3 regions of the Cedecea selenatireducens genome follow, and region 2 is predicted to be linked to each of the others. Evidence: predicted binding sites of a transcription regulator. Region 2 holds the regulator's gene; each other region holds the start of a gene.
What was found. The regulator LexA, encoded in region 2, represses DNA repair genes until DNA is damaged. The targets are predictions, from matches to a motif close to TNCTGTATGTACATACAGNA.

Region 1: a site for LexA is predicted at 8,022-8,041, ahead of sbmC (DNA gyrase inhibitor SbmC). Genes of this name have one in related genera too.
Region 3: a site for LexA is predicted at 1,670-1,689, ahead of mutH (DNA mismatch repair endonuclease MutH). Genes of this name have one in related genera too.

Annotation. Positions count from the first base shown of each region.
Region 1 covers NZ_JBHIKW010000001.1:453,294-463,320, reverse strand. The annotation lists gene hisL (his operon leader peptide) at 1-4, opposite strand, end outside; gene ACE38U_RS02215 (SDR family oxidoreductase) at 205-1,032, shown strand; gene ACE38U_RS02210 (LysR substrate-binding domain-containing protein) at 1,071-1,985, shown strand; gene yoeI (membrane protein YoeI) at 2,361-2,423, shown strand; gene ACE38U_RS02205 (APC family permease) at 2,413-3,777, shown strand; gene sbcB (exodeoxyribonuclease I) at 3,840-5,267, opposite strand; gene ACE38U_RS02195 (acyltransferase family protein) at 5,344-6,495, opposite strand; gene dacD (serine-type D-Ala-D-Ala carboxypeptidase DacD) at 6,748-7,914, shown strand; gene sbmC (DNA gyrase inhibitor SbmC) at 8,068-8,532, shown strand; gene ACE38U_RS02180 (VOC family protein) at 8,545-8,979, shown strand; gene ACE38U_RS02175 (FUSC family protein) at 9,135-10,027, shown strand, end outside.
Region 2 covers NZ_JBHIKW010000003.1:472,463-482,489, reverse strand. The annotation lists gene malK (maltose/maltodextrin ABC transporter ATP-binding protein MalK) at 1-1,053, shown strand, start outside; gene ACE38U_RS07735 (maltoporin) at 1,096-2,418, shown strand; gene malM (maltose operon protein MalM) at 2,518-3,468, shown strand; gene ubiC (chorismate lyase) at 3,691-4,200, shown strand; gene ubiA (4-hydroxybenzoate octaprenyltransferase) at 4,200-5,072, shown strand; gene plsB (glycerol-3-phosphate 1-O-acyltransferase PlsB) at 5,139-7,568, opposite strand; gene ACE38U_RS07710 (diacylglycerol kinase) at 7,700-8,068, shown strand; gene lexA (transcriptional repressor LexA) at 8,178-8,786, shown strand; gene dinF (MATE family efflux transporter DinF) at 8,862-10,027, shown strand, end outside.
Region 3 covers NZ_JBHIKW010000007.1:18,084-28,110, reverse strand. The annotation lists gene ptsP (phosphoenolpyruvate--protein phosphotransferase) at 1-693, opposite strand, end outside; gene rppH (RNA pyrophosphohydrolase) at 706-1,236, opposite strand; gene mutH (DNA mismatch repair endonuclease MutH) at 1,923-2,609, shown strand; gene ACE38U_RS12935 (YgdI/YgdR family lipoprotein) at 2,769-2,987, shown strand; gene ACE38U_RS12930 (NADP(H)-dependent aldo-keto reductase) at 3,127-4,170, shown strand; gene lplT (lysophospholipid transporter LplT) at 4,204-5,400, opposite strand; gene aas (bifunctional acyl-ACP--phospholipid O-acyltransferase/long-chain-fatty-acid--ACP ligase) at 5,393-7,552, opposite strand; gene galR (HTH-type transcriptional regulator GalR) at 8,214-9,224, shown strand; gene ACE38U_RS12910 (LacI family DNA-binding transcriptional regulator) at 9,338-10,027, shown strand, end outside.

The sequences.
Region 1 (10,027 bases), on a different contig from region 2:
TCATAAAATTCTCGTATGAATGACTATTCATTATGTGCCAATTAACGTAAACCAGATTACGCGTTGAGTGCAAGGGGTTTTTTTCCGGTTCATTAATATTCTGTTTGGCTGCGGGAATTGTCAGTTCTGCCTGGGTGGCGTAGCCTTAACGGAGAGCTAAATTCACTCGTCAGAAGATAATGCTGCAAGGTCAGGAGACAAGGCATGAAAAGGGTCGCGATAGTCGGTTTAGGGTGGTTGGGAATGCCGCTGGCGCTCTCATTGTCAGCGCGGGGCTTTCAGGTCAGCGGAAGCAAAACGACGCTGGATGGCGTAGAAGCTGCCCGCATGTGCGGAATTGAAAGTTATCAGCTGCAGCTGCAGCCGGAACTGGTATGCGACAGTGACGATCTGGCTGAGCTGCTGGACGTCGATGCATTAGTGGTCACGCTTCCCGCCCGACGCAGCGGTGAAGGCGATGACTTTTATCTTCAGGCGGTGCAGGAAATTGTCGATAGCGCGCTCGCGCATTCCGTTCCCCGCATCATTTTTACCAGTTCGACCTCGGTATATGGCGAAGGCGAGGGGAACGTGAAAGAGACGACGCCGCTGCGGCCTGTCACCGCCAGCGGTAAAGTACTTAAAGAACTTGAAGACTGGCTGCACAAGCTGCCGGGGACGTCGGTGGATATTCTCCGGCTTGCCGGGCTGGTGGGGCCGGAACGCCACCCCGGGCGTTTTCTGGCGGGGAAAAAGGATGTTGCGAACGGGCAGCACGGCGTAAACCTGGTGCATCTGGAAGACGTCATTGCTGCCATTACGCTGCTGCTTCAGGCACCGAAAGGCGGACACATCTATAATCTCTGCGCGCCAGCCCACCCAACGCGCGAAGAGTTTTATTCGCACATGGCCCGGCAAATTGGCCTGGAGGCGCCGCTGTTCCGCAAAGAAGCCGAAACCGGCCACGGCAAGCTGATTGACGGCAGCCGTATCTGTAATGAGCTAGGCTTCGAGTATCAATATCCTAATCCGCTGGTCATGCCGATGCAGTAAGTTCAGCCCCGGCGTGCTAAGCGCACCCGGGGGTGAGTATTAAACCTTTGCTTGACGTGCTGATAATTCTCGATGCGCTGGATAAAGAAGGGAGCTTTGCTGCCGCGGCGGCAAAGCTTTTTAAAACCCCTTCGGCGCTGAGCTACAGCGTTCAAAAACTGGAAAGCGACCTTAATATTCAAATTCTCGACCGCAGCGGTCATCGGGCGCGTTTTACGCGAACCGGCCAGCTACTGCTGGAAAAAGGGCGAGAAATCCTGCACTCGGTTCGTGAACTGGAACAGCAGGCCATTAAGCTCCAGCAGGGCTGGGAGCACGAACTCACCATTGGGGTTGATAACGCCTTTCCGTTTTCTCTGCTTACGCCGTTAATCGAAGCGTTCTACCAAAGCTATAGCGTGACTCGCCTTAAATTCATCAACGATGTGCTTGGCGGCTCGTGGGAAGCGCTCACCCAAGGGCGGGCGGATATTATCGTTGGGGCGATGAGCGAACCACCCTCGCTGAGCGGTTTCGGCTTTACTCTGTTAGGCCGGCTGGAAATCGTTTTTGTTGTGGCTCCGCATCATCCGCTGGCAAAGGCCGGGGAGCCACTTCCCCGGCGATTAATCAAGCAGTCGCGCGCCGTGGTGGTGGGAGACACCTCCAGAATAGAATCTGCTCGAGCTATGCATCTGCTTGAAGAGCAGGAAGCCATCACCGTATTTGACTTCAAAACCAAGCTCGAACTGCAAATCAGCGGCATTGGCTGCGGGTATATGCCGCGCTATATGGCGCAGCGTTATATCGACAGCGGCGCGCTGGTCGAAAAGCAGGTCGCGGGGCAGGTGTCCTATGTCCCGGTGTGGATTGGCTGGAATGAACAAACTGCCGGGCTCGCCAGTGAATGGTGGCGTGAGAAAATCGTCAGCGACCAGCACATTGCTCAGGTGTATATGCCGGTAGAAAAATAGCCTCTTTATGACTGGCGATTTTTGCATAGCGCGGCTATGTTCAATGTCAGCCAGGCAGTACGTTAGAGCAGTGATACGCGTGGACAGGCCTATCTTCTTCTGCAGTGCTGAATGTGGGAGGTTTTACTTCCGCCAGACGCTGAAAAAGAAATTGCCAAAGATGGCTTTAACATCTTGTCATTGTGGCGCCGTATGGTGCAAAATACGCGCCAGCAAAAATAGAAGACTAACCGACGTTTAAGAGACGTCGGTTATTTTTTTGCAATCAATTAAGTCAGACAAACGGCATTTGCCAAAAAAACCAAGAGGCCGGGCTTCGTACCGGATAGATACTAGCTTTTAAAAAACGACAGTCGTGTCGCCGAGGAAATTCAGATGGGGCAGATTTTTGCTTTTGCGCAGGCTTTCTCTATTGAGGGAAACAACCATGTCGCTTAACGTCACCGCAGGTGCAAACACCCGCCCAGGTCTGCGTAAGACCCTGACGCTGGTTCCGGTAGTTATGATGGGCCTTGCCTACATGCAGCCGATGACCTTGTTTGATACTTTCGGTATTGTTTCCGGGATGACCGATGGCCATGTGCCGACGGCTTATGCCTTTGCTCTGGTGGCGATTCTGTTCACTGCGCTGAGCTATGGCAAGCTGGTGCGTCGTTTCCCGTCTGCGGGTTCCGCTTATACCTACGCCCAAAAATCCATTAACCCGCTGGTCGGTTTTATGGTGGGCTGGTCGTCGCTGCTGGACTATCTGTTCGCGCCGATGATTAACATCCTGCTGGCAAAAATCTATTTTGAAGCTCTGGTACCCGGCGTCCCTTCGTGGATCTTCGTAGTGGTGCTGGTTGGCTTTATGACCGTCTCTAACCTGCGCAGTGTAAAAACCGTTGCCAACTTCAACAGCGTCATCGTGCTGCTGCAAATCGTGCTGATTGCGGTCATTATGGGCATGGTGGTTTACGGCGTTTCCGGGGGTGAAGGCGCGGGTACTCTCACAAGCAGCAAACCGTTCTGGTCTGAAAACGCCCATATTGCACCGATGATTACCGGGGCAACTATCCTGTGCTTCTCGTTCACCGGATTTGACGGCATCAGCAACCTGTCTGAAGAGACCAAAGACGCCGAGCGTGTGATTCCTCGGGCTATCTTCCTGACCGCGCTGATTGGCGGCATGATTTTCATCGTGTCGACCTATTTCCTGCAGCTGTATTTCCCGGATATCTCTCGCTTTAAAGATCCGGACGCGTCTCAGCCTGAAATCATGCTGTTCGTTGCGGGTAAAGCTTTCCAGGTTGGCGCGCTTATCTTCTCCACCATTACCGTGCTGGCTTCCGGTATGGCGGCGCACACCGGCGTTTCTCGCCTGATGTACGTGATGGGCCGTGACGGCGTGTTCCCGAACCGCTTCTTCGGCTACATTCATCCGAAATGGCGTACCCCGGCGTTTAACGTGCTGCTGGTGGGTGCCGTAGCGCTGATGGCTATCGACTTTGACCTGGTAACCGCAACTGCGCTGATTAACTTCGGTGCGCTGGTGGCCTTTACCTTCGTTAACCTGTCGGTTATCTCGCAGTTCTGGATCCGCGAAAAGCGCAACAAGTCACTGAAAGACCATTTCAACTACCTGGTGCTGCCGACTATCGGTGCTCTGACCGTAGGCGCGCTGTGGATTAATCTGGAGCAAAGCTCGATGATCCTCGGCCTGATTTGGGGTGCAATCGGTCTGATTTACGTTGCCTGCGTAACCCGCAGCTTCCGTAACCCGGTTCCACAGTACAACGAAGACATCGCTTAATCAGTTTTGATGAAATAAGAATGGCTCCCGGTGGGAGCCATTTTTTTTGTCTGTAAAAAGCGTTAACCGACCAGGTATTGCGCGTATTCAAACAGCGCTTTCAACAACGCCAGTTTCTCTTTATCACCTTCATGCTGGTTATACAGCGTTTCCAGCTCAAGGGCGTAGGCCTGCAGGGCTTCCTGAGAAAGCACATCGCGGCGGTGATGCTGCCAGCGGTTTTGCTCCTCTTCGCTTAACGTGCCCGGCCAGTTGCGCGCCCGGTAGTTAAACAGCAGCTGCTCGATACGCTTATCGGCAAAGGTGATATCCAGCGCCGGTAGATTCTGCGGGTCAGTTTCCAGCACGATGCGCATTGCGGCGCGGTCAGCATCGCTGAAGAAACCGTTGTAAAGCTGGGCATCAACGTTATCGGAAGGCACAAATGGTTCGGCCTCGGCAAACAGCCTCACCACTTTTTCACGAACTTCCGGATGCTCACGCAGCACTTTCAGGTTATCAAGGCAGCGCTGGCGGTTTATGCCGAGGCGCTCGGCATCTTCCGGCCGCAGCGTGTTGGCGACGGCAAGTACCGGGCACTTATTCAGATGCACCAGCTTGATCGGCACCGCGGCGTTATCCCCCAGCTCGGATTTTGGCGTATACAGGCGGTCGCGCAGGGTGCCGGCGTCCAGCTCCAGTAGCGGGGAAATATCCCCGGCCAGGTCCACCATAATCACGGCATTGCGGTTATCGGGATGCCAGGCCAGCGGCGCTATCCAGCTGGTATTGCCGCGCTGTGCGCCGAACATGCCGGACACGTGAACCAGCGGCTTCATCTGCGGGATATCAATCAGCGTCTGTAGTTTTTGCTTCGAGCGGTGGCTGTAGAGATAGTCAAACAGGCGCGGCTGACGTGTTTTAACCAGCTGCGCCATGGCGATGGTCGCATAGACGTCTGACATGGCATCGTGTGCGTTGGCGTGCTCAATGCCGTTAGCCTTCGTCAGGTGCTCAAGACGGAAGCTTGGCAGCCCGTCTTCGTTTTCCGGCCAGACGATACCTTCCGGGCGGAGGGCATAGCAGGCGCGCATCACGTCGAGCAAATCCCAGCGGGAATTGTCGTTCTGCCAGCTCCAGGCGTAGGGATCGTAGAAGTTGCGGTAGAAGATATTACGCGTCACTTCATCGTCGAAGCGCACGTTGTTGTAGCCCACCACGCAGGTCTTTGGCACGGTAAAAATACCGTGAATACGCTTTGCAAAATCCGCTTCGTTTTCGCCGCGAGCCAGCGCCTGCTGAGGCGTTATGCCGGTAATCATCACGGCTTCTGGCTGAGGCAGGTAGTCATCCGCAGGCTTGCAGTAAAACACTTCCGGATCGCCAATAACGTTAAATTCGCCGTCGGTGCGGATGGCGGCAAACTGGGCCGGCCTGTCCAGCGAAGGGCTTTTGCCGAAGGTCTCGTAATCGTGAAAAAGAAATGTAGCAAGGGGAGCAGAATCAGACACAGAAGTTACCATTGAGCTAGTTGTATTCTGGCTCAATGGTAAACCATCTGCTGGCTCATCAGAAGGAAAAGCGCGTTTAAGATGTGGCCCGCTGGGACTTTAGCCCGACGCGGCTAATCAAGCGTTTACCCAGCGCGATACCGCGTTTTTCTACCCTGTGGTAAAGCACCACTGCAATCAGCCAGACGGCCGGCAGCGCTATCACCGTCACAATCAGGAAGCGAATGAGAGAAGGTTGGTGGGCAAAGGCGGTGTAGCGAACCAGCAGGCCGATGACGGGAATCACAAGCATCAGGTGCAGCAGATACACCGAGTAAGACACGTCCCCGAGGAACAGGCTAAACCGGCAGGTGAGCAGCCTGCGCGGGGCGTCTGTCATCCGGCTCAGGCGGCTTTCGCCCTGATGCTGCCAGAGCAGCAGCGTCATCCCAACAATCATCACGCACTCCGCTGCCAGCCGCAGGTGAGTTTCCGCAATATGCATCTGCCAGGCAATGACGGGGGCGAGCAGCGCCAGCGCGCAATAGCGCAGGTTTCTCTGCATCACCGTGTGAGATATCAGCATACCGGCGATAAACAGCGGCAGCTTTATCAGGATCATCGACGGCATCGGGAAGGCGTTGAAGTAGTCCGGAAAGAGCCAGCGCGCCGCCAGGCAAACGACCATCAGCAGCGTGGCGCTGACCGCAAACCCGTAGCGCATCACCAGCAACATGATGAACGGGAAGAGCAGGTAATACTGCATCTCAAGCCCAATACTCCAGTCGGGCAATACGGTGCGGAAGGAGTATTCGGGCAGCAGGCCGAAAATAAACGACAGGTGGCTGACAATGTTAGTAACGGAATGGTCGGCATAGCGGCTGCTTGCCGTGGCGGTAGTCGGCCAGGCGCTGGCGATAATATCGCGCATTTCGCCAAACCAGCCGCCAAAGAACAGGGCAATTATCAGCAGTAAATAATAGAGTGGGGCGATGCGAAAGAAGCGACGCAGCCAGAATACGCGAAATGTGTTGGGGCTATTCCACGGCTCTTTTACCCGTCGTTCCTGATAATTTTTTGCCATCAAATAACCGGACAGCAAAATAAATAAATCAACCCCCATGCCCGGATCGTAGAGCACGGGGATGCGGCATTGCACCAGCAAACAAATGTGGCCGAGCAGAACCCAGAGCGATGCCAGACCGCGCAGCCCTTCCAGCTCGGGAGACCAGCGTTTACTTTCCACTATAAGATGACCTATATCTGTATTTTCTTCGGTCAGAGTAAAAATGAATCAAAGCCGCCACAATCAGAAAGTCGCGCAATCGGGGAATATCAGAATAAACGCAGGGCAACTTTCGGCAGGAATATATTCGTACAAATATCATTCATTATTATTACCAAATATGAAATGTCATATTTTCTTGCAATTTAAAGAAGCAAATTAACAAGAACTCCCGTAAAACGAGCCGCTGTAAATTAAGTCTTTGAGGATATTCCGTTGAAAACCCGCCTGCTTGTTGCCCTGAGCTTTTTGTCCCTTTCCGTTAACTCCGCGTTTGCTGATGATATTTTCCCCCATCAGCCGCAGCCGCCGCAGGTTCAGGCTGGCGCATGGGTGCTGATGGATTACACCACCGGGCAGGTGCTGACCGCAGGTAACGAGCACGTCCAGCGTAATCCGGCCAGCCTGACAAAGCTGATGACCGGCTATGTGGTAGACCGTGCTATCGACAGCAAACGTATCACGCCGGACGATGTGGTCACGGTGGGGAAAGACGCCTGGGCAAAAGGCAACCCGGTCTTTGATGGCTCATCGCTGATGTTTATTAAACCGGGCGACAGGGTCACCGTACGTGACTTAAGTCGGGGGCTTATTATTGATTCCGGTAACGATGCCTGCGTTGCGCTGGCAGATTATGTGGCCGGCGGGCAAAAGCAGTTTGTCGCCATGATGAACCACTATGTCGAGCAGCTTGGCCTGCATGACACCCATTTTGAAACCGTTCACGGCCTGGACGCGCCGGGGCAGCACAGTTCGGCCTATGATCTGGCCGTTCTGTCCCGCGCTATCATCCACGGCGAGCCGCAGTTCTACCATATGTACAGCGAGCGCAGCCTCACCTGGAACGGCATTACCCAACAGAACCGTAACGGCCTGCTGTGGGATAAAGCCCTGAACGTTGACGGCCTGAAAACGGGGCATACCGAAAGCGCCGGGTTCAACATTATCGCCTCCAGCGTGCTCGGCCAGCGCCGACTGATTGCGGTTATTATGGGCGGCCTTAGCTCAAAAGGGCGCGAAGAGCAGGCCCGCAAACTGCTGCACTGGGGGCAGGATAACTTCGACACCGTGCAGGTATTACAAAAAGGCAAAGCCATCGGCAGCGAGCACATCTGGTACGGCGATAAGCCTGACATCAGCGTTGGCCCGGATCAGGACGTTTTTCTGGCGCTGCCTAAAGCTGAAGTCTCCAACATCAAGGCCAAATATGTGTTGAGCAAGCAGGATATGGAGGCGCCGCTGGCAGCCAATGCTCAGGTGGGCGAGATTCAGCTGTTCGATGGCGACAAGCTTATCTCCCAGTGGCCGCTGGTGAACCTCACGCCGGTAGAGAAAGGCGGGGTGTTTTCACGTCTCGGCGACTTCATCAGCCGTACGCTTTAATCCATTTACCACGCTCTTGAGCCGCGCTTCCTGCGCGGCTTTTTTGTCCCGGTTTCTTGCGAAACAGCTCCCAAAACTGGCAGCTTGTGCCGACGCCATAAACGCTATAGTGTATAAACGTACAGTGCATTTATTCATCAGCGTGGAGGCAGTATGACATTTAAAGTTCAGCACGTTCCGGCGCGAAAAGTGGCCGGCTTTCATCTGGTCGGGCCTTGGGAAACCACGGTTCCGCAGGGTTTTGGTCAGCTGGCGATGTGGGCACAAACCCACAGCCTGAATGGAGAATGGCTGGCCGTTTACTACGACGATCCCGATGTCGTTCCGGCGCAAAAGCTCCGCGTTGACACCGTGCTCGGCGTTTCTGATGATTTCAAGGTTCCGGCGAACAGCGAAGGCGTAATCGTCACGGCTATCGAGGCCGATACCTACGCCATCGGTCATGCCAGGGTGGAAAATGAAGCTTTCCAGCAGGCCTGGGAAACCTTCTTCGACCAGATAGAGGCCGACGGCGGCTATCGGTTAACCGGAAAACCCTGCTATGAAATCTACCTGAACGACGGGTCTGCAACCGGCGTATGGGAAATTGATATGTATATCCCGGTCGCTAAAGCCTGACAGGAGGAAATCATGACGGAAGCTATCGCAGGGTTAAAGGTGTTATTCATTGCCGGTTATGGCCCTGTCCCGCGTGACGTGGCGGCAAGCGCCGGATTTTATCAGCAGGTGCTTGGCCTGCCGCTGAAGGCTATGGAAGGCAACGAAGACTATCTGGCAACGGAGAACGGCGTGCTGGACGGCGTGAAACATTTCGCCCTCTGGCCGCTGGCTCAGGCGGCACAATCCTGTTTTGGCGTGGGCAGTTGGCCTGAAGACGTTAGCGCGCCACAAAGCTGGGTGGAGTTTGAAGTGGAAGACGTCGGGCAGGCGACGGAGGTGCTGAAGCAGTCAGGCTACAAAATGCTGGTGGATAACCGCCTGGAGCCCTGGGGGCAAACGCTGTCACGCCTGCTGAGCCCTGAAGGTTTGCTGGTTGGGGTTACGGTCACCCCCTGGCTGCGTTAGCGTCGGTCAACCTGGGCGGCAGGTTGCCGCCCCATTTCTGATATTCAGCAAAGAAACATGAAATATCCCGCGTAAAAGCCCTGCGCTCCGAGGCTTTATGATTTCTTTATGAGAAAAACGGGTACAATTTCTTTTTTGTTTTCGGAGAGCCGGGTGTGCGTCCCGACAAATCACTGACCCCGTTTGAGATCCGTATTTACCGCAACTATCGCGTTGCCCACGGTATACGCATCGCCCTTGCTTTTGTGCTGACGTTTGTTCTGGTTCGCCTGCTGCAGATCCCGGAAGGGACCTGGCCGCTGATCACGCTGGTGGTGGTAATGGGGCCTATCTCCTTTTGGGGAAACGTGGTGCCTCGCGCCTTCCAGCGTATTGGCGGCACCATCTTTGGGGCGGCCATCGGGCTGATAGCCCTCAAGCTTGAGCTTTTCTCTCTGCCGCTGATGATTATCTGGTGCGGGCTGGCAATGTTCCTGTGCGGCTATCTGGCACTCGGCAAACGCCCATACCAGGCTCTGCTTATCGGCATCACGCTCTCGGTGGTCGTGGGAGCGCCTCCGGGCGACATGGAGATTGCGCTGTGGCGAAGTGGCGACGTTATTTTTGGCTCTCTTCTGGCAATGTTGTTCACCAGCGTTTACCCACAGCGCGCGTTTATTCACTGGCGCATCCAGATGGCGACCTTCGTGCAGGCGTTCGGTAAGGTCTATACCGCCGGTTTTTCGCCAAACCTCGTGGACCGCCCGCGGCTGGAAAAACCGCTGCAGAAGATCCTCAATGACGTTGTTAAAATGCGTGCCTTGATTGGCCCTGCCAGCAAAGAAACCCGCATTCAGAAGTCGGTTTTTGAAGCCATTCAGACCATCAACCGCAACATGGTCTGTACTCTCGAGCTGCAGATAAACGCCTACTGGGCAACGCGGGCCAGCCATTTCGTGATGATCAACGCCCATACGCTGCGCGACACGCAGCAGATGACGCAGCGAACGCTGGCGGCCATTGCGAAGGCATTGCATGAAGGAAATCCTTCTCCAATCGCTGCCAACAC
Region 2 (10,027 bases):
AAAGATATCAACCTCGACATCAATGAAGGAGAGTTCGTGGTTTTTGTCGGACCTTCAGGCTGCGGTAAGTCAACGCTGCTGCGAATGATTGCGGGCCTCGAAACCATCACCAGCGGCGAACTGATGATTGGTGAAAAGCGCATGAACGACATTCCACCCGCTGAACGCGGCGTTGGCATGGTGTTTCAGTCGTACGCCCTCTATCCCCACCTCTCTGTCGCGGAAAACATGTCCTTTGGCCTGAAGCTGGCCGGGGCAAAAAAAGACGATATCAACCAGCGCGTCAATCAGGTTTCTGAAACCCTGCAGCTCGCGCACCTGCTGGAAAGACGCCCAAAAGCGCTCTCCGGGGGGCAACGCCAGCGCGTGGCCATTGGCCGAACCCTGGTAGCGGAGCCACGCGTATTCCTGCTGGATGAACCACTTTCAAACCTCGATGCGGCGCTGCGCGTGCAGATGCGTATCGAGATATCCCGTCTGCACAAGCGCCTGGGCCGCACGATGATTTACGTGACCCATGACCAGATTGAGGCGATGACCCTGGCCGACAAAATCGTCGTGCTGGACGCCGGACGCGTCGCGCAGGTCGGGAAACCGTTAGAGCTGTATCACTACCCGGCAAACCGCTTTGTGGCGGGCTTTATCGGGTCGCCAAAAATGAACTTCCTGCCGGTAAAAGTGACCGCGACGGCCATTGATCAGGTGCAGGTGGAATTGCCTAACCGTCAGCATGTCTGGCTGCCGGTAGAAAGCCGCAACGTTCAGGTAGGCGCCAATATGTCTCTTGGCATCCGCCCGGAACACCTGCTGCCGAGCGACATTGCTGATGTCACCCTTGAAGGGGAAGTGCAGGTCGTTGAGCAGTTGGGACATGAGACTCAGATTCACATCCAAATCCCCGCCATTCGTCAGAACCTGGTCTACCGCCAGAATGACGTGGTGTTGGTAAAAGAGGGTGCCACATTCGCTATTGGCCTGCCGCCAGAGCGTTGCCATCTGTTCCGAGAAGATGGCACCGCATGTCGTCGGTTGCATCAAGAGCCCGGCGTTTAAGCATTCCCATAAAAAAGAAAAGCAATGATCTCAGGAGATAGAATGATGATTACTCTGCGCAAACTCCCACTGGCGGTCGCCGTTATTGCAGGCATTGTGTCTGCACAGGCTGGCGCCGTTGATTTCAAGGGTTATGCACGTTCAGGTATTGGCTGGACAGGTAGCGGCGGCGAGCAGCAGTGTTTTAAAGCGACAGGTGCTGGCTCTAAATACCGTCTGGGTAACGAGTGCGAAACTTATGCTGAAGTTGAGTTAGGTCAGCAGGTTTGGCAAGAAGGTGAAAAAAGCTTCTACGTTGACACCATGATTGGTTACGCCACCGACCAGCTGAACGATGACGAGGACACCAACGGTGGTCCGCGCGTGCGCCAGATGAACGTGGTGGGTAAAAACCTGATTGACGCGCTGCCGGGGGCCAACATCTGGGCAGGTAAGCGTTACTACAAACGTCATGACGTGCACATGATCGACTTCTACTACTGGGACGTTTCAGGTCCGGGTGCCGGTCTTGAAGACATCAACCTGGGCTTCGGTAAACTCTCCCTGGCCGCAACCCGTAACGGTGAAGCTGGCGGTTCTCAGGCCTTTATCGACGGCGAAACCCGTAAGAAAAACAAGTCGAATGACATCTTCGATATCCGTTTAGGCCAGATGGAAGTGAACCCAGGCGGTTCTCTGGAAGTCGGTTTTGATTACGGTCGTGCAAATAATACCGATCACTACGATTCAGTCGATCAGAATGCTACCTCCAATGGCTGGCTGGGTACCGTGGAACATACTCAGACCTTCCTTGGCACCAGCCTGAACAAATTTGTGGTGCAGTACGGCACCAATGCGATGGCACAAACCAACGGTACCGGACGTCCTGATACCTCCAAAAACAACGACGGCAAAATGCTGCGCGTGATCGACCACGGTGCTATCGACTTCAACGATACCTGGGGCCTGATGTATGTGGGTATGTACCAGGATATCAACCGCGATGATAGCAACGGCACCAAGTGGTGGACCGTGGGCGTTCGTCCTATGTACAAATGGACGCCAATCATGAGCACCCTGCTGGAAGTTGGCTATGACAACGTGAAGTCTCAGCTGACCGACAAGAGCAACAACCAGTACAAAATTACCCTGGCACAACAGTGGCAGGCGGGGAACAGCATCTGGTCTCGTCCGGCCATCCGCGTCTTCGCGACCTACGCCAAGTGGGATGAGAAGTGGGGTTACTCTTCCGGCAATGTGGGTGATGCCAACTACGTGGCAAATGCCTCATCCGGTACTGCTTTCAGCGATACCAGCGCCCGTACTTTCAGCCGTGGCAACGACAGCGAAGTGACCTTCGGTGCTCAGATGGAAGTCTGGTGGTAAGTTAACCCGCTGTGCGGGTGCATAGCGCCCGCCAGTTTCACATGCCTGACCCGTCTCTTTTTTGCCTGAAGGAGGCGGGTTCGCTTCGAGGATAAAACAATGAAAAAACATCTTCTCGCGCTTTGCCTGCTTCCCGTCCTGGGCTTATCGTCCGTGCCGGCCTCATTTGCCGCCAACGCGGCGATTAACCCGCAAAACGTCTCAACCGCACCGTCTATTCCTGCGGAAAAATTACAGAGCCTGCCGTGGGTCCCGCTGATGCCGCCCGTCAGCCAGGATGTGGTCCTGAGTGCCTCTTCGGCCAGCCTTAACGTAGGTGAACTCTCCGGTAGCGTGGCGGCATTCATACTGCCAGCCGATCAGGGCTCACTGGAAATCACGCTGACCAGCCTGGTAAAAGACTTAAGCGTTTATGCGCCAAACGTCCTGATTCTCGACGGGCAGATGCAGCCTTCTGCTTTCTTCCCGAGCAGTTACTTCCAGTACCAGAAGCCGGGTATGACCTCCGGCAACCGTCTGGAAAACGTCATGAAGCTGACCCCGATGATGGGGCAGAAACAGATCTATATGCTGGTGTACACCACCAAACACGATCTGACTGAAACTACCCGCATGATTAACCCGGCGAAGCTCTACGCCGAAGGGGCAAGCAACGCCATTCCTGATGTTGCCGACCCGGTTGCCCGTCACAGTGGGCAAGGTACGCTGACGGTGCAGGTCAAAACCGAACAGAACAGCGGCAACATCATGATCGGCAAAATCTTCGGTGGTTCCGATGCGAAACCTGTTGTCGTGGGCAACGTAGCGCCGCCAACGGCTTACTCCGCACCGGCTGCCGCTCCAGCGCCAGTGGCCGCGCCTGCTCCGGCACCGGCCGCGAAGAGCGAGCCGATGCTCAATGATACGGAAAGCTATTTTAACCGCGCGATTAAACAGGCTGTGGATAAAGGCGACATCGATAAGGCCCTGAAACTGCTGAATGAAGCCGAGCGTCTGGGTTCCACCTCCGCCCGTAAAACTTTTATCAGCAGTGTAAAAGGCAAGGGGTAACCATCTCCCCACGTTGCTGATGCTTGAAGTATTGGTGCGCTCAGGCGCACCTTTTTTTTCCCCGTCATAATTCGAGCCACAGGGGGGTTGTACTCCCTTACCTAAGATTGCTCTTCTGTTGCTCAATTGTTGCGATATTTGCCGCGGGTGCTGCCATTGTCTGCCCCCACGGGGATGTTCTGCGTTACAATGCCTCCAGGTTATATATCGGAGAGTATTCCCATGTCCGACGCGCTGTCGCCGTTGCGCGCCCTGAATTTCTTTACGGAGGTCCCGCAAGGGCTTAGCTCCGCTTATCTTGACTGGCTCTTGCTGGAAGATTCGATGACGAAACGCTTCGAACAGCACTGCAGCAAAGTCACCGTCCGCATTGTGCGCGAAGGTTTTTTCCCGGCCGGCAGTGATATGCCTGAAGTCGGGCTATTGCCTGCTTCTGAGCGCTACTGGCTGCGGGAAATTATTCTCTGTGGTGATGATGAACCCTGGCTACTTGGGCGCACCGTTGTGCCTGAAACCACGCTAGAGGGTCCCGAGTTGGCCTTGCAAAAGCTTGGCAATACGCCGCTCGGGCGTTACCTGTTTAGCTCATCAACCCTGACGCGCGACTACATCGAAATTGGCCGCAGCGCTGAACTTTGGGGGCGTCGCTCCCGGCTGAGACTCTCCGGCAAACCGCTGCTGCTGACCGAACTGTTTTTGCCAGCGTCTCCGCTGTACGAAGAGGAAAAATAATGGAGTGGAGTCTTAACCAGGGAAAGCTTCTGGCCTACCACCGGTTGATGCGCACCGATAAGCCAATCGGCGCTCTGCTGTTGCTGTGGCCAACATTGTGGGCGCTTTGGGTTGCAACGCCGGGCCTGCCGTCGCTGATGAACCTGATTGTCTTTATCGCTGGCGTCTGGCTGATGCGCGCCGCAGGCTGCGTCGTGAATGATTATGCCGACCGTAAGTTCGACGGCCACGTTAAGCGCACCGCGCAGCGCCCGTTGCCCAGCGGGGCGGTTTCAGAGAAAGAAGCGAAGATCCTGTTTGTCGTGCTGGTGGGCCTTGCCTTCCTGCTGGTGCTGACGCTCAACACCATGACTATCCTGCTGTCGATAGCAGGGCTGGCGCTGGCATGGGTGTATCCGTTTATGAAGCGCTACACGCATTTGCCTCAGGTGGTGCTGGGGGCGGCTTTCGGCTGGTCTATACCAATGGCCTTTGCCGCGGCTAGCGAGTCTGTGCCGCTCAGCTGCTGGCTGATGTTCCTGGCGAATATTTGCTGGACCGTGGCGTATGACACACAGTATGCAATGGTCGATCGTGACGATGACCTGAAGATTGGCATTAAGTCGACGGCTATTCTGTTTGGCCGTCACGACAAGCTGATTATCGGCCTGCTGCAAATCGCGACCATGGTGCTGATGGGAGTAGTTGGCTGGCTAAACGGCCTGGGTGGCGCGTTCTACTGGTCAATTTTACTGGCGGGTGGATTGTTTATTCATCAGCAAAAACTCATCGCCAGGCGCGAGCGTGAAGGCTGCTTTAAAGCGTTTATGAACAACAACTACGTGGGCCTGGTACTGTTTATTGGGCTGGTACTGAGCTACCTGCATTTCTGAGTGCTCAGGCAATAAAAAAGGCGGGTCGACGCATAATGCCGACCCGCCTTTTTAGTTTCTATCGAATCAGGAAACAGCGTCCTGGGAGGCTGAGCTCTCGATAGTCAGACGTACATCCGAGGTCACCAGGTCTGCCAGCATCTGGTACACCTTGATGGTTTCGGTCGCGTCTGCATCTCCGGTATCGCTAATGTAGCCCTCATCGCGCAGGGTCAGTACCAGCGAGGTAAAGACGGCTTTATCAAAGAACTCTGGGGCGTTAATGCCGTGCAGAACGGACAGACGCTGCGCCACCGTACGGCTTTCACGCTCCAGCGTCCCGCGGTTGATCGACGGGTTGGCGCTCAGCTGCCAGAAGGTAATGGCATAACGCTGAACCGTCTCGCGCACGCCCGCTGCCAGAAGCTGCAGAGTGCGAGAACGGTTAGGGTTGATCTGCACTTCATCGTCAACAACCATCACCAGCCCCTGACGTTCCATCTCCGCGATCAGCGCATCAATTTCTCTGCCCAGCTCGCTTTTTTCCCAGCGCAGGAACAGCTCGGCCTTCAGCATCGGATAAACGACTTCTATCTGACGAAGCAGCTCGGCACGTGAGATATGGCGATGCTGGGTGATGATGGACGCCATCAGCGACGGCAACACCAGCATATGCATGATGTTGTTGCGGTAATAGGTCATCAGCACGGCCTGCTCGCGCGGCAGAATGATGATGTCACCGATGGTGTCTTTCTCCACCTCGAACTTGTTCATCTGCAGGGCGTGGTCGATCAGCGCATTTGCGGAGACCGTTGGGGCGGTAGCGTCCGGAGAATATGGGACGTTGCGCAGCAGGTTCAGGTAGCAGTCCAGCTGTTCGGTGAGCTGTTCACGGGTCAGTGAGCGCTGGCGTGAGGCAAGCAGCGCGGTACAGCACAGGTTCATGGCGTTGGCCGCCCCTGCGTTGTTGATTCTCACCATCAGGTCAGCGGCGATATTGTTCACCGTCGGCGTTAACCAGGCGGGACGAATCGCTTCAATCGGATCGATAGAATCTTTCCATTCCGGCACATGCTGGTTCAGGTAGGCCATCAGCGGCAGCGGTTCACCGAAGTTAACGTAGCCCTGACCCAGGTTACGCAGCTTACTCAGGCCGCGAACCATCTGCATGAAGCTCTCTTTTTCTTTTGTCGCACCGCGCAGTTCTTTCGCGTAAGTGCCCACTTCCATTACGTGCTCGTAGCCGATGTAAATCGGCACCAGGGTAATCGGACGGGTGCCGCCGCGCAGCATTGCCTGAATCGTCATCGACAGCGTGCCGGTCTTCGGATCCAGCAGGCGACCGGTACGGGAACGGCCACCCTCGACAAAGTACTCCACGGAATAGCCACGGCTGAACAGCTCGCCGAGGTACTCGCGGAACACCGTAGAGTAAAGCTTGTTGCCCTTGAAGGTACGACGAATAAAGAAGGCGCCCAGGCGGCGGAAAATCGGGCCGGCCGGCCAGAAGTTCAGGTTAATCCCGGCGGCGATATGCGGCGGAACCAGCCCCTGGTGATAAAGCACGTAGGAGAGCAGCAGATAATCCATGTGGCTGCGGTGGCAGGGCACATAGACAATTTCGTGGCCGTCGTGGGCAAGCTGGCGCACGCGCTCGGCGTTGTGCACGTTAATGCCCTGATAGAGGCGGTTCCAGGTTAAGCCTAAAACCCGGTCCGTTAAACGTACGGCTTCGTAGGAGAAGTTGGCGGCAATCTCTTCCATCAGCGCGACGGCGTTTTGCTGCGCTTTTTCGTGGGAGATTTTCTTGCTGCGGGCTTCGTCTTCTACCGTGCGGGCAATCGCTTTTGACGCCAGCAGCTTGTTGAAGAGATCCTGGCGAACCGGCAGACGTGGGCCTACTGCGGCCAGGCGCTGGCGGGCAAAGTGGGTACGCGCCACGCGAGCCAGTTTTTGGGCGATAATTTTGTCGGTGCCGTGTTCGGTCGCCATGCGGCGCAGCGAAACCGGCGGAGAGAAACGGACAAAGCTATCGCGGCCCAGCCACGAAACCGCAAAGAATTTCTGGACGCCGTTCAGGGTACGTAAAGGCGGATTGATTTCCCCTTTCTCGCGTCCTGGGGAGCGGCCAAACATCACGGAAACCGGCACCATCTGCACATCGAGATCCGGGTTGCTGCGGTGCAGATCCAGATAGTCGTGGAACAGTTTTACCGACTCTTCTTTTGGCGTGTAGTAGGTAAAGACGCGCGGGCCGCCGTGGATAAACACGTAGCGCGGCAGCAGTACGCCGTCAATTTCCAAAGGTTCCAGCGGGTCCGGCAGGTCGTGATCCAGGCATTGGGCACGCAGCGTCAGTAGGTCTGCCTTAGAATTGTAGGGCAGGACGTACATAATCGGGCGTGAGGGATCCAGACCGAGCTCGGTTTGCGGATCGGCCGGGATAGACTTGCTTTTTACCAGAACGCTTAATGGTAAATTCAGTAATTTGTAGTAAATTCTTGGCCAGCCTGACATAGATGATGTAAAGCCTCAGGTTAATAATGCAAATGCGCCGCAAGGATATCAGAAACTCTGGGGAATTTCTGTGGCGCTGCGATTTAGACTCAATGAGCATTGACGCTCAATATTTAAAAAGGTTTCCTTTAATGGCGAATAATACCACCGGCATCACCCGCATTATTAAGGCTGCAGGCTACTCATGGAAGGGACTGCGAGCGGCCTGGATCAACGAAGCTGCATTTCGTCAGGAAGGCGTTGCGGCGGTTATTGCCATCGGCATTGCCTGCTGGCTGGACGTTGATCCTATCACCCGCATTTTACTGATTGGCTCGGTGGTGCTGGTGATGATTGTCGAGATCCTTAACAGCGCCATTGAAGCGCTGGTCGACCGTGTGGGCACCGACTACCACGAGCTTTCAGGGCGAGCCAAAGATATGGGTTCAGCCGCGGTATTGATAGCGATTATTCTTGCGGTTGCGACCTGGGCCACCTTGCTTTGGTCACATTTGCGATAGTCCTTCCAGAATAGTTTAAGTCGCTGGTTTTTTGCTTAATTTGTGGTTTCAAATTCGCCCGGGGCTGTATATACTCACAGCATAACTGTATAAACACCCAGGGGGCGGAATGAAAGCACTAACTACCAGGCAGCAAGAGGTGTTTGATCTCATTCGGGATCATATCAACCAGACCGGCATGCCACCTACGCGCGCCGAAATTGCACAACGTCTGGGGTTCCGTTCTCCAAACGCCGCTGAAGAGCATCTCAAAGCGCTGGCGCGTAAAGGTGCCATCGAGATTGTTTCCGGTGCATCACGCGGCATTCGTTTGCTGGTTGAAGAAGAAAGCGGCCTGCCGCTTGTAGGCCGTGTGGCCGCCGGTGAGCCGCTGCTGGCACAGCAGCACATCGAAGGCCACTACCAGGTTGACCCGTCGCTGTTTAAACCGAATGCCGATTTCCTGCTGCGCGTCAGCGGCATGTCGATGAAAGATATCGGCATCATGGACGGCGATTTGCTTGCGGTTCACAAAACGCAGGACGTGCGTAACGGCCAGGTCGTTGTCGCGCGTATCGACGATGAAGTCACCGTGAAACGCCTGAAAAAGCAGGGTAACACCGTGCATCTGCTGCCTGAAAACAGCGAATTCCAGCCTATTGTGGTCGATCTTCGCGAGCAGAACTTTAGCATTGAAGGTCTGGCCGTCGGGGTGATCCGCAACGGTGAATGGCTGTAACACGTCTTCTGGTGGTGCGGTAAACCTGCTGTACCACCCGCTTTAAACCCCTCTATTTTCCTCTGGATCATTCCCATGCGATTCTTCTCGTCAACGGATGGTGCGCTTTGGCGACTGGCGCTGCCGATGATTTTTTCCAATATTACCGTGCCGCTGCTGGGCCTGGTTGACACCGCCGTCATCGGCCATCTCGACAGCCCGACCTATCTCGGCGGCGTGGCTATCGGCGCTACGGCGACCAGCTTCCTGTTTATGCTGCTGCTGTTTCTGCGTATGAGCACCACCGGATTAACGGCGCAGGCGTTTGGCGCAAACGATCCACAGCGGCTGGCGCGCGCGCTGGTTCAGCCGCTGATGCTGGCGCTGATCGCCGGGCTTGCCATCGTGCTACTGCGTTATCCACTGATCACCCTCGCGCTGCACGTCGTTGGCGGCAACGAAGAGGTGCTGTATCAGGCTCGTCGTTTCCTGGAGATCCGCTGGCTGAGTGCCCCCGCATCGCTGGCTAACCTCGTGCTGTTGGGCTGGCTGCTGGGCGTTCAGTATGCGCGGGCACCGGTGATCCTGCTGGTGGTGGGAAACCTTATCAATATCGTGCTCGATCTTTGGCTGGTGATGGGGCTGCACATGAACGTGCAGGGGGCGGCGCTGGCGACGGCGGTGTCTGAATACGCCACGTTTTTCATCGGCCTGCTGATGGTGCACAAAGTCCTGAAGCTGCGCGGCATTAGCTGGGCACGCCTTAAAACGGCCTGGCAGGGGGATCTACGCAAGCTGCTGGCACTGAACCGCGACATCATGCTGCGTTCGCTGCTGCTGCAAATATGCTTTGCCTCCATCACCATCTTTGGCGCACGTCTCGGCAGCGAAATTGTGGCGGTGAACGCCGTGCTGATGACGCTGCTGACCTTCACCGCCTACGCGCTGGACGGCTTCGCTTATGCGGTGGAAGCTCATTCTGGCCAGGCCTACGGCGCACGTAACCGTGGGCAACTGCTGGAGGTTTGGGGCGCAGCGTGCAGGCAGGCCGGGTTGGTCGCGGTGGCGTTTGCCGCTCTCTATGCCGTTGCCGGAGAACACATCGTCGCGCTGCTGACATCCTTGCCGGAGCTGCGTCAGCAGGCCGACCGCTACCTTGCCTGGCAGGTGATATTGCCGATGGTGGGCGTCTGGTGCTACCTGCTGGACGGGATGTTTATTGGTGCCACGCGCGGGGCCGAGATGCGAAACAGCATGGCGGT
Region 3 (10,027 bases), on a different contig from region 2:
GGCAAAACGCTTGCTGTAGCGGCGAAACTCCCCGGAAGCCTCTTCCAGCGCGGCGGTAAGACGCTCACGCTCAAGTGCGGTATCCAGGGTTGATGCCTCAAAGACCTGCTCCATCAGCGGGACGGTGGTGTCCATCCAGCCTTCTGCAATGGCAACGCCAGGCGATGCCGGAAGCGCGCGGATGCGGGTCTGGCGGTACTGCCCAAACAGCGCCGCTAACTGAGACTGGGACAAAATCCCGGCCATCTGCGTGGCCAGCGTAACGAGGAAAGACTCTTCGCTCTCATCGTACTGCCGGTGTTCACGCTGCTGGACAACAAGCACCCCCAGAAGCTGACGGCGCTGGATAATAGGCACCCCAAGGAACGCACGAAAACGCTCCTCTTTTACGGCGGGTACATATTTAAAGCTGGGGTGTTTTTGCGCATCGGCCAGGTTAATCGGCTCCGCGAGCCGCCCAACCAGGCCAACAATACCTTCATCAAAGGCAAGCGTAACGGTGCGACCACGCGGTTTTTTTAACCCACGGGTCGCCATAAGGTAAAAACAGCGGCGCTCATGATCGGCGAGATAAACCGAGCAAACCTCGGTATCCATCGCAAGGCAGATATCAGTCACCAGGATGTCCAACGCCTCATTGAGGCGCGGGGCACTAGCGACCTTTTCGACTATTTCTCGCAGACGGGTGAGCATTTTTCGCGTGACTTAACCTCTTTTACGTCGCCAGGCCGGCGAGTTATTGCGTGGTGGCGTAACTTCCTGCAGTGGCATAACCACGCTGGCAAACTCTTTCATTACGCGGCGGTAAACATCGCGCTTAAATGAAACAACCTGACGAACCGGATACCAATAACTGACCCAGCGCCAGCCATCAAATTCCGGCGTGCTGCTGGTTTGCATATTGATCTCACCGTCGCTGCTCAGCAGCTGCAAAAGAAACCATTTTTGTTTTTGGCCGATACAAACCGGCTTTGTGTCCCAACGCACCAAACGTTTAGGTAATTTGTAACGCAACCAGTTTCGGGTCGAGGCAAGAATGCGAACGTCTTTTCTCTGCAAACCGACTTCTTCGAAAAGCTCCCGGTACATTGCCTGTTCAGCGGACTCGCCAGGATTAATGCCCCCCTGAGGAAATTGCCAGGAATGTTGGCCAAAACGCCGCGCCCACATCACCTGTCCCTGCCGATTACATATTACGATCCCAACGTTGGGGCGGTAGCCATCATCATCGATCACCGGACTACCTCAAAACAAACTTAGATTGCATCGATTGTTTCATACAAGTGTCAGGCGGTAAACCACTCTCTCGGCGGCGTTTGCATGGAATAACATTTGAATAACTCACAAAAGATAGCCGGGTTATAAACAGGGGCGGCCAAAACCAGCCGTTTTATTCACTTTTTCTGTGGATATAACTGTGAAGAACTAACGAATTACATCGGGACAACTCGGGACAAGTAAAATCAGGAGCAATCCGAACACATATTAAAGTCTTTATATATCATAACCATAATACTATAAAAATGACACATCGCTTTCATAATGTGACGATCGTCACATACGAAGATCGTCGGCTGATGAAAGATCGAACAATGTCGTTTTTATCCACAGATTGTGCAAACAAGTTAGGCACAAATCGGTGAAAAATTGGTTTTTACCGCCCCGTCAAGGCTGTAAATGGAACCAGTAGTCGAGCTTTTTCCCAGTTATCCCATTTTTCTGTGGATAACATGGTGTAAGATCCTGTTCATTGCCAGTGACCAGATTTGGAAAAGCTTTTTTCATGCCGCCACAGCGAAACGGCTGACTTAAAAAAATCATTATAAATCAGAATATTGTTAATCTTATCCTCAGACGACTAAACTAAACTTTCGCTGTGAACAAAGTGCGTTCATTTTTTAACCAAAAAACATCAACGAGCTATGCAACCGATACGTCCCCTAATTACGCCCCCAAAGAGTGAAGCCGAACTGCTCCAGCAGGCCCAGCAGGTAGCCGGTTATACCCTGGGAGAACTGTCGGCCTGCGCCGGGCTACAGACGCCGAAAGACCTGAAAAGAGACAAAGGCTGGATTGGCGTTTTGCTGGAGCTGTGGCTGGGCGCCAGCGCGGGCAGCAAGCCCGAGCAGGACTTTGCTAATCTCGGCATCGAGCTTAAAACGATCCCGGTGGATAGCCTTGGCCGCCCGCTGGAAACCACTTTTGTGTGCGTCGCGCCACTAACCGGTAATAGCGGCGTTGTCTGGGAAACCAGCCACGTGCGGCACAAGCTCAAGCGCGTGCTGTGGATCCCGGTGGAAGGTGAAAGGCAAATTCCACTCGCCGAGCGGCACGTTGGCTCTCCTCTGCTCTGGAGTCCCTCAGAAGAAGAAGAGCGGCAGCTGCGTCTGGACTGGGAAGAGCTGATGGACTTGATTGTGCTGGGCCAGGTCGAGCGTATTACCGCCCGCCACGGCGAAGTGCTGCAGCTGAGGCCCAAAGCCGCCAACAGCCGGGCATTAACCGAGGCCATCGGCGCCGATGGTGCGCCTATTCTCACGCTGCCACGCGGCTTTTATTTGAAGAAGAACTTTACGGCTGCGCTGCTCGCACGGCACTTCACGCTCTAAGCGCTGCGGTAGGGAAAGGCAATCCAGGTTTATGTCAGTACACGCCGGAGAATGTTACATTTCCCTCGCCCTAATAAGAATTTGCTGCTTTCCTTCCCCTGTTCATCAGGTTATTACTAGACTTATTAACGGGATCCCTTCCTGACGAGGAACACAACGATGACTAAATGGGCAGTAGCAATCTCCGCCATTGGTCTTGCCTTTGCCGTTTCAGGCTGCAGCAGTGACTATGTGATGGCAACCAAAGATGGACGAATGATTTTGACCGAAGGTAAACCTAAGGTTGATGAAGACACCGGTCTGGTCAGTTATCGCGACCAGCAGGGTAACGAAATGCAGATCAACCGCAACGACGTTTCCCAGATTATCGAGCGCTAATCTCAGGGTCAGCCCACCGGCTGGCCTGGTGACTTTTCTTGCCTCCCCTCTTTCGCTTTGCCTCGGCCTCTGCCATGTTTATAGACCTTTTGTCGGGTAACGATGCCTGACGTATCAAAAGAACAACAGGAAGCCGGCTATGCACTATCACCGTATCCCCCACAGTTCACTTGAAGTCAGCACGCTGGGGCTGGGAACCATGACCTTTGGTGAACAAAACAGCGAGGCCGATGCCCACCAGCAGCTCGACTATGCCGTCAGTCAGGGCGTGAATCTGATTGATGTCGCGGAAATGTACCCGGTGCCCCCGCGCCCGGAAACTCAGGGCTTAACGGAAAGCTATGTAGGAAGCTGGCTGAAAGCGCGCGGCAACCGCGAAAAGCTGGTTATCGCCTCTAAAGTTAGCGGCCCGGCCCGTAATAACGACGCGGGCATCCGCCCTAACCAGATCCTCGACCGCAAAAACATTCGTGAAGCGCTGGACGCCAGCCTCAAGCGCCTGCAAACCGATTATCTGGATCTTTACCAGGTTCACTGGCCGCAGCGCCAGACCAACATGTTCGGCAAGCTCGGCTACACCTGGAACGACACAACGTCGCTGCCGGTAACGCTGCTGGAAACGCTCGAAGCGCTTACGGAGTGCCAGCGTGCCGGGAAGATTCGCTATATCGGCGTCTCGAACGAAACGGCCTGGGGCGTGATGCGCTACCTGCAGCTTGCTGAGAGACACGATCTGCCGCGCATCGTCACGATTCAAAACCCGTACAGCCTGTTAAACCGTAGCTTTGAGGTTGGCCTGTCTGAAATAAGCCAGCACGAGGGCGTGGAGCTGCTCGCGTATTCTTGCCTCGCCTTTGGCGTACTGTCGGGCAAATACCTGAACGGGGCAAAACCGGCTGGCGCCCGCAACACGCTCTTTAGCCGTTTTACTCGCTACAGCAGCGAACAGTCACAGAAAGCCGTTGCGGCCTACGTCGAGATAGCGAAACGCCATAATCTGGATCCGGCGCAGATGGCGCTGGCCTTCGTTCGCCGTCAGCCGTTTGTCGCCAGCACGCTGCTCGGCGCCACCACGATGGAACAGCTTAAGACCAACCTTGAAAGCCTGAATCTGACGCTAGGTGAAGAGGTGATTGAGGAGATTGAAGCGGCGCATCGGATTTATACTTATCCGGCTCCGTAAGAAAGTTCGGCCCTCCAAAAGAGGGCCTTACTGCTATTTCTGCTTGATTTGCCACAGCCAAAGCGCGCTAATCGCCAGCGCAAACACCGCACCAAACCAGATCCCAATCCCAACAATCGACGCCCCGGTTTTCACCGCCAGCGAGAACAGACCGAGCATCAAAAGCATGGCGGTATTTTCGCCCAGATTCTGCACGGCGATCGCGTTGCCCGCGCCAACGGTGTGCTTGCCGCGTTCCTGGAGCAGCGCGTTAAGCGGCACCACAAAGAAACCACCCAGCAGGCCTATCAGCACCAGTAAGGCATAGGATGGAAGCAGAGCGTGCTGGAGAGCAAAAATAAGCACTCCGACGCCTATCAATATTCCGGCAGGCATGCAGCGGGCAACGGTTTCGAGCGTCACCAGCTTCGCTGCGGCCCCGGCCCCCACCACAATCCCGACCGCAACCATCGCATTCAGGTAGGTAGGCGTGGCGTTATCCGTGATCCCCAATGCAACCGGCACCCACAGCACCAGCAGGAAGCGCAGCGTCACGCCCGCCCCCCAGAACAGGCTGGTACCCACCAGCGAGAATCGCGTTTCCCCGCTGCGCCACAGGCTGCGGCAGGCGAAAAAGAAGCTGTGGGTCATCGGCTTAAAGCGCCAGGACTGACCGGGACGCGCCGCGGCAAGTTTAGGGATAAAGACGTTGGCTATCACCGCCCCGCCGTAAACCAGCGCACAGACCACCAGCGCCGCCGTCAGGTTCCAGTCCGCCAGCACCCCACCGGCCACCGACCCAAGCAGGATAGCGGCAATGGTAGAGGACTCCATCAGGCCGTTGGCTTTCACCAGCCTGTCCCCGGTCGTTAACTCGCCGAGAATGCCGTATTTAGCCGGGGAATAGGCCGCCGCGCCAATGCCTACGAGCGTGTAGCCGACAAAAGGATTCAGCCCCACCGCAATCACCGCCGCGCCGACAAGCTTCATGCTGTTGGCCAGCAGCATCACTCGCCCTTTGGCAAAGCTGTCGGCCACCTGCCCCACAAAAGGTGCAAACAGGATGTAGGCGCCCACAAACACCATCTGGAGCACCGGCTGGCTCCAGTCCGGGTAGAACTGCTGCTTGAGCACTGCGAGCGTCGCAAACAGCAGCGCATTGTCGCCAAAGGCCGATAAAAACTGCGCCGCGGTCACCGCCATCATGCCCCGGGACCACAAAGAACCGCTATTGCCAGCCTGTTCAGCCATGGGCCTTCTCCGCTTCATCAACCTGTGCTTTCAGGGTGACAAAATCTGGTTTTCCGCTGCCCAGCACCGGCAGCTGTTTGAGGAAGCGAATATCGCGCGGCACCGCCAGCTCGGGCACGCCGTGCTCACGCGCATAGCGCAGAAGTTTTTCGCGGTTAAGCTCGCTGTCGGTGGTAAACATCACCAACGCTTCGCCTTTGGCCGTATCGTGCTTAACCACCGTGGCATGCAGTTTGTCAGGCGAAATACCGATCGCCATCTGCTCAACCATCTCAAGTGATACCATCTCCCCGGCGATTTTGGCAAAGCGTTTCGCACGCCCCTGAATCACGCAGTAGCCCTGCTCATCAAAGGTCACGATATCGCCGGTGTCGTACCAGCCTGGCTCCATTTCGCCGAGACTGTTCTCGGCTTCTGGCCGCTCCAGCACGCCTGGATTTTCAACGCGCAGATAGCCGTTCATGATGTTTGGCCCCTTGAGCTGCAGCCTTCCGCCCTGCTCAATGCCGGGCACCGCCAGCAGGCGAGCGTCCATCGCCGGGAGAATACGCCCCACCGTCCCCGGCTTCGCCGCCATCGGCACGTTAATAGAAACCACCGGCGCGCATTCGGTCACGCCGTAGCCTTCCAGAACGCGCAGGCCAAACTTGTCCTGCCACAGCTGTTTGGTGCTTTCCTGCAGTTTTTCTGCCCCGGCGACCACATAGCGCAGGCGGAAGAAATCATAAGGATTGGCAAAGCGCGCATAGTTACCGAGGAACGTCGAGGTGCCAAACACGACCGTACAGTTACGGTCATAGATAAGTTCAGGCACCACGCGATAGTGCAGCGGGCTTGGATAGAGGAACACTTCCGCGCCGGTCAGCAACGGCGTGAACAACCCCACCGTTAGCCCAAAAGAGTGGAACAGCGGCAGCGCGGACATAAAGCGATCGTCAGCGGTAAAGTCAGCGATGGTGCGAATCTGCTCGACGTTGGCCAGCAGGCTCTTATGGCTGTGCACCACGCCTTTCGGGTTGCCCTCCGAGCCGGAGGTAAACAGCACCATCGCCGCGTCTTCCGGCTGCTGTTTCACCTGCGCCAGGCGCGGCGCAAGCAGATGGGCAAAGATCCAAACTTTGTCCTTCGTGGTGACCGTAGATTTCAGATCTTCCAGATACACCCAGCGCACCTGCGTCAGCTGTTCCGGCAGGTGCCAAAGTTTGCCCTTCTCCAGGAACTGGCGAGAGGTGAAGACAGTTTTGATTTGCGCTGCGGTAATCGCGCTGGTCAGCCCTTTTACGCCGGCCGTGTAGTTCATCATCGCCGGAATACGGCCGCGTGAAGAAGCGCCAAAAATTACCGCCGCGCTGATAGCCGCATTCGGCAGCATTAAACCAATAGTTTCGCCCTGCTCGCTGTATTTATCGAGGATTCGGCCCACAAACAGAGTTTTAGTCAGCAGTGAACGGTAGGTATCTGGCTTAAAGTTAATGTCTTCAATGCAGTTTTTGCGTGAACCATAGCGATCTTTTGCCGCCAGCAGAGCCTCAAAAAGCGTCTCGCGCGGACGTACCGCCATTCGCGCTTCCATCATTATCTGATGCAGCATCTCGCCGGCCATTTTGCGGCGATCCCTTGCCCGTGGCGCTTCCGGCATTGCAATGGCGGTTGGCGGCAACAAATGCAGGCTAATACGTGGGAAAGCCCGACGTTTTACCAACCCTTTCAGGCGACTAAAGAAGGTCAGCTCCGCGCCGTCGATACGTAAAGGGACAACCGTTGCCTGGGCTTTTGCCGCCACAAACCCGGCTCCGTCGTAGATTTTCATCAACGAGCCGGTCAGGCTGATACGTCCTTCCGGGAAAATCACTACCGGACGGCCCTGCTCCACCAGGCGAACAAGGTGCTTAATCGACATCGGCTTGGTCGGGTCAAGGGGCACAAAGTCAATCAGCGGCTTGAGCCAGCGCATAAACCACTGCTCGCTGATCGAAGAGTAGACCGCAAACACCGGGCGCACCGGCAGAAACAGCGCGACGAGGATCCCATCCAGAAACGACACGTGGTTTGGAACAATAAGCACCCGCTGTAAATGAAGAACCTGCGGATCGCCGGAAAGGGTTACCCGGAACAGAATGCGGAATAGCGCGCGGAAAAAAGCAAAAAGCATAGCGACTCTCTTTGTCGTCTGTCGGCAAGCGTTAAGTGTAGAGTCGAAGAGTACACCAGATGCGTTAAGTGCGGGAGGGGGCTCAAAAAATGGCAAAAAAAAACCTGCGCATCTGCGCAGGTTGGTGCAAAAGAATTGTACTCAGCAGAGTACCAGGAATTCTCACCAATCAATACCTCTGGGATCTGAATTGTCTCGCGCCACTGGCGGTGAAACCAGCGGCAAAAAGCAAGGGAATGAGCCCAAGTGCAACCAGGTGTTTAAATTCTCGATTCTTGTTACAGGCGGCGGGATTCAGGCAAAAAAAAACCTGCGCATCCGCGCAGGTTGGTGTAATTCATAGGATCAGCAATTAGTCGCTGACTTCACCTATCAATACCTCTGGGACAACAAATGTAGCAGCGACGCCTTCATTTTAGCTACGCTGAAATCGCAACAGCCGACTGCAAAATGTAAGCAAAAATTTGGGCAGAAACGTTTAAAAATCCGCAAGATGCACTAAAAAGAGGCAGCTCGTTGAGACAGGTGTAACCGTTACACGCTTTCGCCTTGATTTTGTTCCAGTTTGCGAGGCATTCGTCAGTTGTTGCCTTGCAGTCACAAGGGTTTTCCGTAACACTAAACGCTGTGTAAACGATTACCCCTAACAGGAAGGTATTTGATGGCGACAATTAAGGATGTAGCTCGGCTAGCTGGTGTCTCTGTCGCCACGGTATCACGCGTTATTAACCACTCTCCAAAAGCCAGCGAAGCCTCAAAGCAGGCGGTGAACAGCGCCATGGAAGCGCTAAACTATCATCCTAATGCTAACGCCCGGGCGCTGGCTCAGCAGGCCACTGAAACCATTGGGTTGATCGTCGGCGACGTTTCCGATCCCTTTTTTGGTGCCATGGTGAAAGCCGTTGAACAGGTCGCCTACCGCACCGGCAACTTCCTGCTGATCGGCAACGGCTACCACAGCGAACAAAAAGAGCGCCAGGCCATCGAGCAGCTTATTCGTCACCGCAGCGCGGCGCTGGTCGTTCACGCCAAAAAGCTCCCGGACGAAGAGCTTATCTCCCTGATGAAGCAGATCCCCGGCATGGTACTGATCAACCGCATCGTGCCAGGGTTCGAACAGCGCTGCGTTGCGCTGGATGACCGCTACGGTGCCTGGCTTGCCACCCGTCATTTAATTCAGCAGGGCCACACCCGCATCGGCTATATCTGCTCAAACCACCAGATTTCCGACGCAGAAGATCGCCTGCAGGGCTACTACGACGCGCTACGTGAACACAATATTCCGATTAACGAACGCCTGGTGACCTTTGGCGAACCCGATGAAAGCGGCGGCGAACAGGCCCTGACGGAGCTGCTGGGGCGTGGCAAAAACTTCACCGCCGTGGCCTGCTACAACGACTCAATGGCCGCAGGGGCAATGGGCGTGCTGAACGACAACGGGATTGATGTTCCAGGCGAGATTTCGCTGATTGGCTTTGATGACGTGCTGATTTCACGCTACGTGCGCCCGAAGCTGACCACGGTTCGCTACCCGATTGTAACCATGGCAACTCAGGCGGCGGAACTCGCACTGGCGCTGGCCGAAAACCAGCCGCTACCGGAAATTACCCACATGTTCAGCCCGACGCTGGTGCGTCGTCACTCGGTCGTGTCCCCGAACGAAAATAGCTAAAGCGTGATCTGGTACGACAATTTGCACGGCCAAACGGCAACGCCGCTTGCGCGCCAAACTCCTGTGATAAACTGCTGTAAAATCGCGACAGCGTCCAGATCGGGAAGGAAACAATGGTAACAATGTTAGATGTCTCGTTACGCGCAGGGGTTTCCAAAGCGACGGTATCTCGCGTGTTAAACGGCACCGGACAGGTTAAAGCAAGCACCCGCGAACAGGTGTTTAAGGCCATGGAAGAGCTGGGCTATAAGCCTAATTTTCTGGCACGTTCGCTCGCCAACCGCAGCAGTAACAGCATCGGGCTGGTTGTCTCCACTTTTGATGGTTTTTACTTTGGCCGCCTTCTGCAGCAGGCTTCACGCCGCACGGAATTCTACGGCAAACAGCTGATCGTCACCGACGGGCACGACACGCCTGAAAAAGAGCTGGACGCCGTGCAAATGCTGGCGGACAGGCACTGTGACGCTATCGTTCTCTACACCCGTTTTATGAGCGAGCGGGCGCTAATGTCGCTGATGAACGCCATCCAGGTACCGCTGGTGGTGATCAACCGCGATGTCACCCTGGCACGTGAACGCTGCGTCTTCTTCGAACAGCAGGATGCCGCCTTTCAGGCCACCGAATATCTGATTCAGCAGGGGCACAGAGAGATAGCCTGCATAACCGTGCCTATCTCCACGCCAACCGGCAAAGCGCGCCTGATGGGCTACCGCAAAGCGCTGCAAAAACATGGGATTGCGTGGGATGAAAACCGGGTGAAATACGGGGATTCGACCATGACAGAAGGGCACCATTTGTGCCAG